DNA from 3 places in the Terribacillus jepli genome. Region 2 is predicted to be linked to each of the others. Evidence: predicted binding sites of a transcription regulator. Region 2 holds the regulator's gene; each other region holds the start of a gene.
What was found. The regulator LexA, encoded in region 2, represses DNA repair genes until DNA is damaged. The targets are predictions, from matches to a motif close to CGAACATATGTTCG.
Positions count from the first base shown of each region.

Region 1: addB (helicase-exonuclease AddAB subunit AddB) is a predicted target of LexA. The motif match lies at 2,870-2,883, and genes of this name have one in related genera.
Region 3: AB1K91_RS06295 (YolD-like family protein) is a predicted target of LexA. The motif match lies at 2,667-2,680, and genes of this name have one in related genera.

Region 1 covers NZ_JBFEGH010000003.1:221,797-226,442, forward strand. Annotated here, with positions in the region: gene AB1K91_RS05390 (replication-relaxation family protein) at 1-110, shown strand, start outside; gene AB1K91_RS05395 (hypothetical protein) at 124-540, shown strand; gene AB1K91_RS05400 (competence protein ComK) at 714-1,043, shown strand; gene AB1K91_RS05405 (YhjD family protein) at 991-1,380, opposite strand; gene AB1K91_RS05410 (TVP38/TMEM64 family protein) at 1,582-2,229, shown strand; gene lepB (signal peptidase I) at 2,287-2,829, shown strand; gene addB (helicase-exonuclease AddAB subunit AddB) at 2,958-4,646, shown strand, end outside.
Region 2 covers NZ_JBFEGH010000004.1:241,804-246,449, reverse strand. Annotated here, with positions in the region: gene AB1K91_RS07030 (carbohydrate ABC transporter permease) at 1-33, shown strand, start outside; gene AB1K91_RS07025 (carbohydrate ABC transporter permease) at 33-863, shown strand; gene AB1K91_RS07020 (helix-turn-helix domain-containing protein) at 1,030-1,863, shown strand; gene lexA (transcriptional repressor LexA) at 2,222-2,851, opposite strand; gene AB1K91_RS07010 (YneB family resolvase-like protein) at 3,136-3,795, shown strand; gene AB1K91_RS07005 (DUF896 domain-containing protein) at 3,838-4,062, shown strand; gene tkt (transketolase) at 4,189-4,646, shown strand, end outside.
Region 3 covers NZ_JBFEGH010000004.1:88,605-93,250, forward strand. Annotated here, with positions in the region: gene AB1K91_RS06285 (type 1 glutamine amidotransferase family protein) at 1-631, shown strand, start outside; gene AB1K91_RS06290 (L-cystine transporter) at 834-2,234, shown strand; gene AB1K91_RS06295 (YolD-like family protein) at 2,278-2,610, opposite strand; gene AB1K91_RS06300 (WYL domain-containing protein) at 2,725-2,949, shown strand; gene AB1K91_RS06305 (YqcI/YcgG family protein) at 3,020-3,754, shown strand; gene AB1K91_RS06310 (exonuclease SbcCD subunit D) at 3,825-4,646, shown strand, end outside.

The sequences.
Region 1 (4,646 bases), on a different contig from region 2:
AAATACCTAATCTGATGTGGCTGACGACAACAGAATTAAGAAGGAAGCAGCTGACACAAGCTTGTGAAGGGCTGCCGTTTAAAGCATTTACTCAACAAGACATTCAATAGGAGGTAAGACATCATGAGAACACACAGCATGGCTATCGGGGAGTTTATGGAAAGAAAGCCGGCGGTGAAGAAGAGCAGGGCGAAGAAATTGGCGAAGGTGGCGGCTCCGGTAGTCGTGCCGTTTACCTTTGTCACTCATGCTCATGCATCAACTGAAGTAGTGCCTGTTAGCGGAGTAACTACTCATATAGCAGATGCAACGCTCGAAACATTAGCTCATGCCTTAGATCCAGTGGTGGAGATACTCGTCAGCCTTGCATTCCCCGTGGCTTCCGTCATGGTCCTGGCCAACTGCTTTTATTTTATGTTTGGTCAGGCTGACAAAGCTTGGAGTAGGATTCAAGGTGTTGGACTTGGTTACTGTTTGATCAGAATGCTGCCGTTGTTCTTGGATATATTGAAAAGTGTGGGGGATTCGATTGCGGCATAAAAAAATATCCTCCCGTAAAGAGAGGATAAAAATAATAATAAGTTTTGTGACCATATTGACCATAATATGACCATAAACGCATTAATATTAATTGAATAAATTTGAGTTACACACATATCCACAACCCTTAAAATCCCCTAATACCGCAATGGTTTGAAACAGATTGAAAAACTTTGTTTTTCGCCTATGAAATCTGCGGCATCACGCATAAAGCCCCGATATCCATCGATCCCGTCAGCGGTATGTACTTCTTTCCTACTTCCTCCCCGCTCTCCCATACATGCTCTTGGATTTCACATTCCCACATCAAGCGGATCGAAGCCGCAGCCCATCAGTGCACAAACCTTACCTTCAAAAATGGCCACACACTTACCTTGGACGTGTCGTATGGATCGATGATGAATCAGGTCCAGCGCACTGCCCAGTATCGTTTTCTTCTGGATAAGCGAATCAGGCATTTGTGGAAGTATGGCGGGGATCAGATTGCGGAGCCTTTTGGGTGAGTTCCATCAGGATAGCCTCGACTTTCTTCCGTATAGCCGGGTTGAAATAGTTGCGCTTTTCCTCACATTCCTTCGTGATGAACAAAAAGGTGGTGAACGCGTCGTTTTTCTCCGTCGTTACAATCTGCATATTGTGCCGGCGGAGCTCGATGCGCAGCTGACGGCGCTCCTCCAATGCGGTTTTCTCCATTGCTTGTAATGTATGTAACAGATGCGCTTTTATCTTGTGCTTTCCCTCTTCCACAATCCGGATATCTTGCTGCAGGACAACAATGGCCATGGATAGAAACAGAAACCGGGATCCCAGCTTATATTCCGACTCACTAAGACAACGCATATGCCTTTCCTCCTAACGCGAACGTGCGTTCTATTATATCCTATTGCTATGCAAAGTGAAAACAGGATAGTACAGGTAATTTATAAATTACTAACCAAATGCAGGAAAAGAAGGGGTCATCCTGTCGGACTTTGCAGGCTCGGGCTTTTTTGTTTAAAATGGTAAAAAGATGTTTTTTGCTGGGAATAGGAGAATGGTTAGATGGTCTTAGGTTTTGGATGGAACGATTTGCTGGAAATGTTCCGCAACGGAACATGGGACGATTATGTCAAGTCCCTGCTTGATCGATATGAAAATCTGGGTCCTATACCCGGCATATTGCTTCCTTACTTGGAAGCTTTCCTGCCGTTTCTGCCGCTTGTTGTATTCGTACTTACGAATACAGTGGCTTATGGCCTGCTATGGGGCTTCCTTTATTCGTGGGTGGGTACGTCACTTGGGGCAATCACGGTCTTTTGGCTGATCCGAAGGTACCGCCACACACGCATGATCAATTGGTTGCGCCACAACAAGCAAGTAAAGAGAATAACAGAGTGGCTGGATCGTCATGGTTTTGGCCCGCTATTCATTTTGTTATGCTTCCCATTTTCCCCGTCGGCTATCATCAATGTCGTCGCTGGGCTATCAAAAATCAGTCTGCAGCAATTTGCGCTCGCTGTATTCCTAGGGAAGGCACTGATGATTTTCTCGATAGCTTTCGTAGGGGACAGCCTGACGTCATTTGCGGAAAATCCGATAAAGACTGTCATTGTTGCTGTGGCAATCATCCTGTTTTGGATGATAGGAAAGTACGTCGAGGGAAGGCTGAAAAAGAAAAACGGGAAGATGGAGCGGTCGGATAAGGATTAAAGCCATCCAAGCCGGGGTAAAGGTGTTGCAAAACACCTACACCGGAGGAAAGCACATATGAAAAACAAAATACGCTGGAAGCATGTTTTCCTGCTTGTCGGCATCGTGCTTGTGCTCTTCTGTTTCAAAGAATTGATTTTTGCGGATTACAGAGTGGAAGGAGAGTCGATGGAGCCGACTTTGCAGGATGGCAATTTTTTGATGGTGAACAAGTTCATGGATGATGCAAGCAGTATCCAGCGTTTCGATGTCATTGTGTTCCACGCTACAGAAGATGAAGATTACGTGAAACGTGTCATCGGAATGCCAGGCGATTCACTGGAGGTCAGAAATGACAGGCTGTTTGTAAATGGGGAATACAGGCCGGAACATTATTTGGAGGACTATCGCGATGATGTCGAGGGCCAATTGACGTATGATTTTACATTGGAAGATGTCACCGGGCGGACAACAGTACCGGAAGGAATGCTGTTTGTCATGGGTGATAATCGCAGGGACAGCCTGGACAGCCGCTCATTCGGTTTCATTCCGATCGAGCAGGTAGTCGGGAAAGTTGACGCCCAATTCTGGCCGATGTCCGCATCCGGACTTGGCGCTTAGCTCCTTATCTTGGATAAGGGGCTTTTCCAATATATGCAAGCGAACAAATGTGCGTATCTGTTTTCCTTTCAACCGGGGAACATGATAAAATAAGATTACTAGTTTGGGAGACAGGAGTGAAGTTTAACATGGGGGTACGTTTTATCATCGGTCGGTCCGGAGCAGGGAAAAGCCGGGCCTGCCTGGATGAGATAGCAGCCAAATTGAAGGATGATCCAATGGGACCGAATATTTTTTATCTCGTTCCGGATCAGATGACGTTCCAGCAAGAACAGGCGCTTATCAGGCAAACAGGTGTGGAAGGCAGCATCCGTGCACAGGTGTACAGCCTGTCGCGGCTGGCTTGGTATATTTTGCAGGAGACAGGCGGTGCGACCAAGCAGTTCATCACCTCGACCGGTATCCAGATGATGCTCCGGAAAATCACCGAGGAACGTAAATCCGACTGGAATGTCTTCCAAAAAGCAATCGAGAAGAATGGTTTTATGGGGCAGCTGGAAAGCATGATCACAGAGCTGAAGCGATATCGTGTTACACCGGAGCTTCTCCATGCCCAGATACAGGAAATGGAGCAGTTTCAACAGCAGCATTCCCCTGAACGTACGCTTCGGGATAAGCTGGAGGATATCAGTTATATTTACGATCGCCTGACTGCGCTTTTACGAGATAAATATATTGACAGCGAGGATCAGCTGCATATATTGGCATCCAAAATCCCGCTGTCGCGTTCTGTCAAAGGATCGGAGATCTATCTGGATGGTTTCCATCAATTCACCCCGCAGGAGCTGGAGGTTATCGGTGCACTGATGACAGAAGCGGACCAAGTGACAGTGACGCTTACTTTGGATGGGGCAAACCGCCAGGATGTCGATGAGCTTGATTTGTTTGCACGCACACATGACACCTTTCTGCAAATCAAACAGACAGCACAGGAGCGAAATGTGCCGATTACCTCTATCGAGCAGCTGAGTCCCGAGGATGGACGTTTCGGTCATAATCCTGCCTTCTTGCATTTGGAGGAGCATTTGGAAACACGCCCGGCACCATCATTGAAAGGAGAAGTGCCGATCACGCTGGCGCAGGCAGTCCACCCGAGGGCGGAGGTCGAAGGTGTGGCGCAGGAAATCGTCACGCTTGTACGGGAGAAAGGCTACCGTTATCAGGACATCGCGCTGCTTTTAAGACAGGCTGATGTATACCATGAGCTGATCGAAACCGTGTTTGCGGATTATCATATCCCGGTATTCATCGACCAGAAAAAGCCGATGATCCACCATCCGCTGCTGGAACTGATCCGTTCCGGAATGGAAGTCGTCGATGGGAATTGGCGTTATGAAGCTGTGTTCCGCGTCTTGAAAACCGGCTTCATCCCATCGAGTGATGAAGCTTATCCGCTGACAGAAGAAGCGATAGATGAATTGGAGAATTATTGCCTGGAATACGGCATCCGCTCCAGGGATCGCTGGCTGCAAAAAGAAGATTGGATCTTCCAGCGCTTCCGCGGCTTTGAAGCGACGCGGCAGACTGATAAGGAACGGGAAACGCAAAAACGGATCAATCATTATCGCCGTCAAGTGGCGGATGCGATGAAGAGATTCGATCGGAAGCTGCGGGAAGGCAAGACATTCCGTGAACGCTCGATTGCAGTCTATGATTGGCTGGAGCAGCTGAAAGTTCCGCAGCGCCTTGAGGAGATGCAAGTCATTTTCGACGAGCGCGGTGAATTGGAGAGAGCAAGGGAACAAGATCAGGTCTGGGACGCAGTGCTTCAGCTGTTGGATGAAGCCGTGGAGATAGTCGGACAGGAGCGTGTTTCC
Region 2 (4,646 bases):
ATCTACTTTAAACGAAAAGAGGTTGAAGCGTGATGAACCAGATATCAAAGCGGGCAAAATGGCTTTCAACTGGTGTGGCATTGCTCATCACACTTTGTCATGTGGTTCCTTACTATATTTTAATAACGACGTCCCTGAAGCGTGCAGGTGATTTTTCTTCGAAATGGCTGCTCCCGGATTACTTCAGCCTGGAGAACTTCACACTTGCCTGGGAAGAAGCCAATTTGTCAACTGCGTTCATGAATACATTCATCATCACAATAGCTGCAGCGGCAATGCTGATCATTTTCGGTTCTCTTGCTGCATATGCCTTGGCAAGACGCCAGACAAAACTGAACAAATATGTTTATATGCTATTTGTGGCAGTAATGGTGATCCCGCCGCTTACTGCGCTTGTCCCTTTGTATCAGCTTGTCGTGGACGCTGGCTTGATGAATACACGACTTGTTGCCATATTGAACAATGTCGCGGCTTTCTTGCCATTGACCATTTTCTTGTATGCGGGTTTTATCCGTTCGACGATACCGAAAGAATTAGAAGAAGCAGCCAGGATGGATGGGGCGAGCACGATTGGTGTATTCTTCCGGGTAGTATTTCCGTTATTGAAGCCAATCACGGCGACCGTACTGATTTTGTCTTGCGTATACATCTGGAATGATTACCAGTTCGCGATTTTCTTCCTGCAGGATTCCGATATGCATACGCTGACGGTTGCACTTTCCAGTTTCTTTGGTCAAAATACAAGCCAGTTGGGCCTTGTCGGTGCGGCAGCACTCGTTGCATCTTTGCCGATGGTCATCTTGTTTTTGCTCTTGCAGCGTTTCTTCATTGAAGGATTAGCAGCTGGAAGTGTCAAAGGTTAAGTAATAGTGGAGATGGAGTTGAAAAAGCGACCAATTGTTATACCGGTCGTTTTTTTGTGTACGCTGATATAAACTGAAGGTTAAGGGGGAGATAATCATCCATACAAGTCAAAGAGATAAGATAGAAGGTTATGGTGTCTATGGCTTTCATTTTCAGGATGCGGGAATGGACGAAACAGCAAACATTTTCTTGCTCGGCAGAGATAAAAAAAGCCCGGATATGAGCTATGATTGGGATGGATTGAAAAGACAGGATATTGGCACGTATGTATTTCAGTACACGTTATCAGGCACGGGAAATCTTGAGATTGATGGGAAATGTTATTCGTTAAAAGCAGGGGAAGCATTTCTTGTTGAAATTCCGAGTGAGCATCGTTATTATCTCCCAAAGGACAGTGATGGATGGGAATTCATCTTCATTACCTTGGTTGGCCGCAAAGCAATGGAATGCTGGCGTTATATCTTAGAAAATAACGGTCCCGTCCTGAAAATTTCTCCAGAATCAAAACTGATTCAGCTATTGTTGGGAATATACCAGGATACGATCGAGAATAAAATTACAGATAGTTATCTAGCATCCGCCAGCGCTTATGAATATATCATGGAGTGTTATCGATTTGTAAGAGACATGGAAAATCATAAGAAAGATCTTTCTGATCAAATTACAAAAACCTTATCTTATATGCAGTCACATTATGCTGAGCCCCTTACATTGAGTGATATCGCTGCAGTATCAGGTTATTCCAAATATTACTTAGTCAAGCATTTTCAAGAGCAGCTTGATACAACACCAATCAAATATCTCACTAAAATAAGGGTTCAAAAAGCGGTTGATTTGCTTATGACAACAAGATTATCCATCACAGAGATTGCTGATAGGGTAGGGTATTCAAACGCAAATTATTTTAATAAAGTTTTTCGGAAAGCAGTCGGTATGGCTGCGGGTGAATTCAGGAAAAGAAAGAACCCAGCCAAGATTGATCATTTAATAACGGATTGATAAGTTTGCCTTGCTTAACGCAAGAAACTAAAAAAGAAACCCATCATTCAAAAGAGGAGCTTGCCGCATAGGCAAGCTCTTATTTCCTCACTGTACTTAACGTTCTTTAAGATAATAATCGTCCATACTGTGTTGTTCCCTGCGGTAACTCCTAGTATATCCGCATTTGCATGAATCAGTAACACTATCAATCTTATGACGGCCTCGTATTTTGCACACAAGCTTGTAAAATAGCTTCACGATTCCACCCGCTTTCTAGCTTTTGGTAAAAGCATATTCTAATATACCCAAAAAATGTGTCGAAAGAAGGCGGAAAGTGTGTAAATTCTATGAAAAAAAATCGGCAGATGCCGATTTTTTATTGAATGGATCGATATAAACCGATTACTTTTCCAAGAATGCTAACATTATCCAGGATGATAGGTTCCATCGTACTGTTCTCCGGCTGCAGGCGGATCTGGTTCTCTTCCTTGAAGAACCGCTTCACCGTCGCTTCATTGTCCTCTGTCATCGCTACGACGATTTCACCGTTTTGAGCTGTCTGCTGTTGTTTGACGATGACCATGTCCCCATCCAGAATGCCGGCTTCGATCATACTCTCCCCGACAATGACTAGAACGAAAATATTGTCATCCGGACCGACCAGATGGCTTGGTACCGGTACGTATTCTTCGATATTCTCTACGGCGGTGATTGGAATACCTGCCGTCACTTTCCCGATGACCGGCGCATAATTTGCCTCGCCGCGGGGGATTTCAGTCTGTTCTTCGTTATCTAATGATAGGACCTCGATGGCACGCGGTTTGGTAGGGTCGCGCCGAATCAGCCCTTTTTTCTCCAGTCTGGAAAGATGGCCATGTACCGTGGAGCTGGATGCCAGGCCGACTGCCTCCCCAATTTCCCTGACGGATGGCGGGTAGCCTTTATCGAGTACCTGTTCCTTTATGTATGCTAGAATCGCTTCCTGTCTTTTCGATAGTTTCATCATGTATCGAACACCCCGTGCATATATTTTTATTACATACAGTATACCATGACAGATTTCAATATACAAACATCCGTTCGAAAAAAAGCCTTGACTAGAACCTATGTTCGTATATAATGGAATTAACAAAGAGAACGCACGTTCTTAAAACGCGGAGGGGTCTACCATGTTCAAAAAACTAGCGAAATCAGATCTATTCTATTATGTGCTTTTCGGCTTCACGCTTTTCTTCTTATACTTTACACTCATTATGAGTGTCTAATTAGCTGAAGTGAGAGGGTACATCAATGAAAGCAGTCATCTATTGCAGAGTCAGTACAGAAAAGGACGAGCAGGCAAGTTCCATTGAGCGACAGCGTGAAGAGCTCATGAGTCTTGCTGCTTCTTCCGACATAGAGGTCATCGATATCGTAGAAGAGAGACAGAGCGGTTATGAAATCGAACGGCCGGGTATCTTTCGCATGCTGGATCTATTTACAGCAGGTGAAGCAGATTGCCTTCTTATCCAGGATGAAACAAGACTCGGCAGAGGGAATACCAAAATTGCATTATTCCATCACCTGCAAAAGCTTGAGGTCAAAGTCTATACGTTGAGTCAGCATGGCGAATTCCAGCTTTCTGAATCGGATGGTATGGTGCTCCAGATTGTCGGTATTGTCGAGGAGTACCAGAGGAAAATTCATAATATGAAGATAAAACGGGGCATGAGACGGGCGATTGAAGCGGGCTATGATCCGAGTAAGAATTTGAGCAACCAGCAGGCGGCACCGGGCAGGGAGAGGATTGACTTTCCGATCCAAGAGGTGGTCAGGCTGCGAAACAACAAGCTCACTTTCCAGGAAATCAGCTCTGTTCTTCGCGGTATGGGGTTCCGTGTATCGAAGGCAACCGTACATAGGAGGTATCAGGAATATCTTTCGCTTGAATCGGAGGACATCAGCAGGTAACATAGTGTGTATGAACTTTAATGCTTAAAGGAGCATACACAAATGATATCCAAAGAAAAATTGGCGCGCATCAACGCGTTGGCACATAAAGCGAAAACAGAAGGACTTAGCCTTGGCGAACAGAAAGAGCAGAAGGAACTTAGACAGGAATATTTGAAGAATGTCCGCTCTTCGTTCAAGAACCAATTCAAGACGATGACGATCATCGATCCGGAAGGAAACGATGTTACACCGGATAAAGTGAAGAAAATGCGGGACGATAAATAAGAAGGGGAGGCTGGCTTCATGCTCAGCCATTCCCTTCTTTTTCTATGTATAAATCCTTGTCTATCAGAGCATTTCGGTATAGGATGAACAAGAGTACATAATTTGCTAGATGAAAGGGATGTTCACATGGTTCAGACAACAGAATTGCTTTCAATCAATACAATTCGTACGTTATCGATCGATGCAATCGAAGCAGCTAATTCCGGCCATCCAGGTATGCCGATGGGTGCTGCACCGATGGCGTATACGCTTTTCACCGATTTCATGGCTCACAATCCGAAGAATTCCCACTGGTTCAACCGGGATCGTTTCGTTTTGTCTGCCGGACATGGTTCCATGCTCTTGTATTCCCTCTTGCATTTATCTGGATACAAAGTATCCATCGATGATTTGAAATCATTCCGTCAATTCGGCTCCCGTACACCAGGTCATCCGGAAGTCCATCATACGGATGGTGTCGAGGCAACAACTGGTCCGCTGGGACAAGGTATCGCGATGGCTACCGGTATGGCAATGGCTGAAGCGCATCTTGCAGCGAAGTATAATAAAGAGGGCTTCCCGGTTGTGGATCACTACACATATGC
Region 3 (4,646 bases), 150 kb from region 2:
GCAAACAGGAAAAGTATTTCTATATGTATTTAATACAATGTCGGACTGGGAATATGGATATTTAATTGCTGAACTAAACTCAGGAAGATATTTCAAAAAAGATTTAGCACCTTTAAAAGTAATTACAGTAGGAGCTAATAAAGAAATGATTACTACTATGGGAGGACTGGGCATAAAACCGGATATTTCCCTTGATGAATGTACTCTTGAGAGTAAAGATCTTTTAATTTTACCAGGAGGGGCTACTTGGAGTGAAAAAATTCATCAACCTATCTTGGAAAGAATTGGCCAAGCTTTAAAGCTTGGCACTATTGTTGCTGCAATTTGTGGTGCAACTGAGGGCCTCGCGAATATGGGATACTTAGATACTAGAAAACATACAAGTAATAACTTAGAATATACTAAAATGGTATGTCCTAACTATAAAGGAGAAAAGTTCTATGATTTGGGATCTGCGGTATCTGATGCGAATTTAGTTACTGCATCAGGAATAGCTCCTCTGGAATTTGCAATGGAGGTACTGAAAAAAATAGATGTATTTACACCGGATGCATTACATTCATGGTATAACCTAAATAAGACTCATAAACCTGAATACTTCTTCCAGTTAATGAATTCAATAAATAAATAAAGTAACTGAAAAGCTCAATTTCTCTATTTTGATTTGTAGAGAAGTTGGGCTTTTTAATCTGGACTTTCCTTATCGTTGTTGTAAATCTGCATTTTCCTGACGCTACCCCATCTTTAATATTTACATAATCCTTCCAACGTGCTATGGTGTATAGGTTCTATTCATACTAAGTTAATAGGAATTGTAGAATATAAGAAGGAGGATGATTAACTTGAACTTATTCACTTTTGTGAACATTATTTTTTTATTAGCTTTATTGAGCGTGCTCTTTTATATGCAAAAGAAGCATGTTTCCTTTTCCAAGCGTGTGCTGACTGGATTGGGACTCGGTATCATACTCGGAATCGTACTGCAGTTGATTTATGAGCCGGCTTCCGAAACCATTGTCATGACAAATGACTGGTTCGGTTTGGTGGGAAGCGGTTATGTGAAGCTATTGCAAATGATCGTCATGCCACTTGTCTTCATTTCGATTGTAGCTGCGTTTACCAGACTCGAGAAATCATCGAATATCGGTAAGATAAGCGGTCTTGTCATCGGAACTCTGATGGTGACGACAGCCATTGCTGCAGCTATCGGCATCGCGGCAGCTGCAGGGTTCGACTTAAAAGCAATCGATGTTGCAGCAGGTGATGCCGAGATGACACGTGGAGAAGAATTGGAAACTAGCTTGACAGAAGTACAAAGCACAACCATTCCGCAAAAAGTATTGGAATTCCTGCCAGCAAATCCATTCTTGGATCTGACTGGTGCACGAGCTACTTCTACGATTGCAGTCGTTATATTTGCAGCATTTGTAGGTGTGGCCTACTTGGGAATAAAGAGGAAGAGTCCGGAGCAAGCTGCATTCTTCCAAAAAATGATTGAATCCTTGCATAGTCTTGTCATGCGCATTGTTACATTGGTATTGCGTCTGACACCTTACGGAATTCTTGCTTTGATGGCAAAAACGGTTGCAGGGAGCGACTTTCAAGCAATCGCGACATTGGGTAAATTTGTTATCGCCTCTTATGCTGCGCTGATTGCCATGTTCCTTGTCCACTTGCTCATTCTTACTATAATGGGGCTCAGTCCGAAACAATATGTCAAAAAGATCATGCCAGTCCTGGCATTTGCCTTTACTTCCCGTACCAGTGCGGGAACCTTGCCGCTGAACGTCGAGGCACAAAGGAATAAATTAGGTGTACCTGAATCGATCGCCAACTTCTCGGCATCCTTTGGGATCACTATCGGACAAAACGGCTGTGCCGGTATTTATCCAGCAATGCTCGCAGTCATGATTGCGCCTACCCAAGGTATCAATCCGCTATCTCCGTCATTCATTGCGACTTTGATCGTCGTCGTCATGATCAGTTCATTCGGTGTTGCCGGTGTCGGAGGGGGCGCTACGTTTGCCTCTTTGATCGTTCTATCTACGATGAATTTGCCAGTTGCTTTGGCAGGTGTATTGATATCGATCGAGCCGCTGATCGATATGGGCCGAACAGCGCTGAATGTAAGTGGATCCATGGTATCAGGGTTGGTGACAAGCCGGACACTTGGTGAATTGGACACAAAAACTTATCGTTCCGATGAAGCTGCTTCAGAAAGCATGGTACGCTAAAGTCGCATGATACAAAAAGCCGCTCCTAATGTGAGCGGCTTTTCTAATGCAATGAAATATCCATTATATGATGGAACGGTATGCGAATCGGATATAAGGAATCATGTGTATCCAAGAGCAAATATTGTTCGGATTGTTCCAGACTAATCACGACTCCAAGAGCAGTTTCTACTTGTTGCCCTTTTCTATACAGTATACGGATCTTCGTTTTCCCCACCTCGATATCCCGCACCTTCTGCTCAAGCTCTTCCAGCTGCTGCTCATCCATGATCGGCGGCTTTGCCTTGCCGATTTCCCGTCCCATGTGCTGCAGCATTTCCACATGCTCCGGCAGCATTAAAGATGTCCATTTGATCTTGCCCCGATCATTCACCATAGCTCATTCCTCCTGTTAACAGCATAATCGAACGTACGTTCTTTTTCAAGTGACAAAGAACGTATGTTCGATTATAATATTTATATAAACTCGGCAAAGAAAGCAGGGATCCAAATGGACAGAGCATCGTGGATAAGATTTGTGGAGCAGCAGGTTATGATGATTTATATGGCGAAAGATGGCTCCTTGACGAAACGTCAGGTCAAAATTGAAAAGATCAATGAAGCATCCGTGACAGGTTATTGCTATTTACGAAAGCAGCTTCGTACTTTCCGGATGGACCGGATCCTTGCCATTCAGCCAATCAAACGGCAACACACGTGGCGCATGTCATCTTGATTCCTGTCATTCACCCACTATCTCCTTCCTGAATAGACTGCTAGGGAACCTAGGAAAAGGAGAACATACGATGGCGATTTTGTCCGATGGGACCAATGCCCTTCATTACCCAGAGGCTTCATGGCAGCGAGAAGCACTGCTTGCCTTTCAGCATGAATTATCCGACCAGCAATCCAGATTCCCTTGTATACCGGCTACAGTCGGACACCGGCTAGGGCAGTTCCGCTTTGGTTTTGCGGGCGATCCGGCTACAAAAGACACAGCCAGACAGCTGGCTGATTTATTGCATATATATGGACAGCAATCAAAGGAGTTCGGTGCTTATACTTCCCTGATTGTTTTCTTTGATACAACAAAGCAGAAGGAGCTTGGCCTGGATGTGCCTTCTTATTTTCATATTTACTGGGACTTGCTCAGCAGGACAACGGCCTATGATCCAGCCAGCTGGCCGAACGATATCCCTGAAAGTCCTGAAAATGCGTTGTGGGAGTATTGTTTCGGAGGGGAGAAATACTTCATGTATTGTGCAACGCCTGCGCATCAGCAAAAGAAAAGCCGGAATTTCCCATGCATGATGCTTGCCGTCACACCCAGATGGGTGCTGAAGGAATTCGAATCGAAATCCAAAGCCGCCGGTATCAAACGGAAAATAAGATCACGTATAATTGCCTACGATGATAGTGACATCCATCCAGATTTGAATGCATACGGCCACCCCGATAATCATGAATGGAAGCAATATTTTCTTCATGATGACAATACCTCTCCTCTCAAATGCCCTTTTCACAGAAACAAGCAAGACTGATGGATTCTACCCGTTCTTCCCATACCACCCCTTTACAAATCATGCTAGAATAATAGCAGGAGGAATATGTATGAAACTATTGCATACCGCTGACTGGCATCTTGGTAAGATTGTCAACAGCGTACATATGACAGAAGATCAGGCCTTCATTTTGGAGCAGATCAAAGTGATAATTGATAGAGAACAGCCTGATGCGGTCATCGTAGCAGGCGATTTATATGATAGGGCGATTCCGCCGCGTGATGCAGTGGAGTTGCTGAACGATACATGGAACTGGCTGGTCGGCGAGAAGGAAATTCCAGTATTGTCGATCAGCGGCAATCACGACAGTCCGGATCGTCTTGATTTTGGCAGTCAGCTGTTCAGAGCGAGCAAGCTATTCATCGAAACGAAGCTGCGGCAGGGAATGCAGCCCGTCACCTTGGAAGATGAGCATGGCCCTGTACGTTTTCATCTTATCCCGTATACGGAACCAGCTGATGTACGGGCATTTTTCGACGATGAGAGCATCACGACCCACCAGCGGGCAATGGAACGCATCGTTACCTACATTACCGATACGTACGATATGACTGAAAGACATGTATTTGTTGGACATGCCTTCCTTGCCGGAGGTATGGAATCCGACTCGGAAGAGCGGTTGTCGATGATCGGAGGAAGTCCGTATGTGGATGCAGCTCTTTTCGAACCATTCACCTACGCAGCTTTCGGACATCTGCATCAAGCACAGCGAATCGGCAGTGATCATATCCGTTACAGCGGTTCACCGCTTAAATATTCATTTTCGGAAGCGACCCATAAAAAATCGGTTACGATGGTGGAACTGGACGCTGCCGGATTTCGTTCATTCGAGAAGATAGACCTAATCCCCAAACGTGATATGCGCATCGTA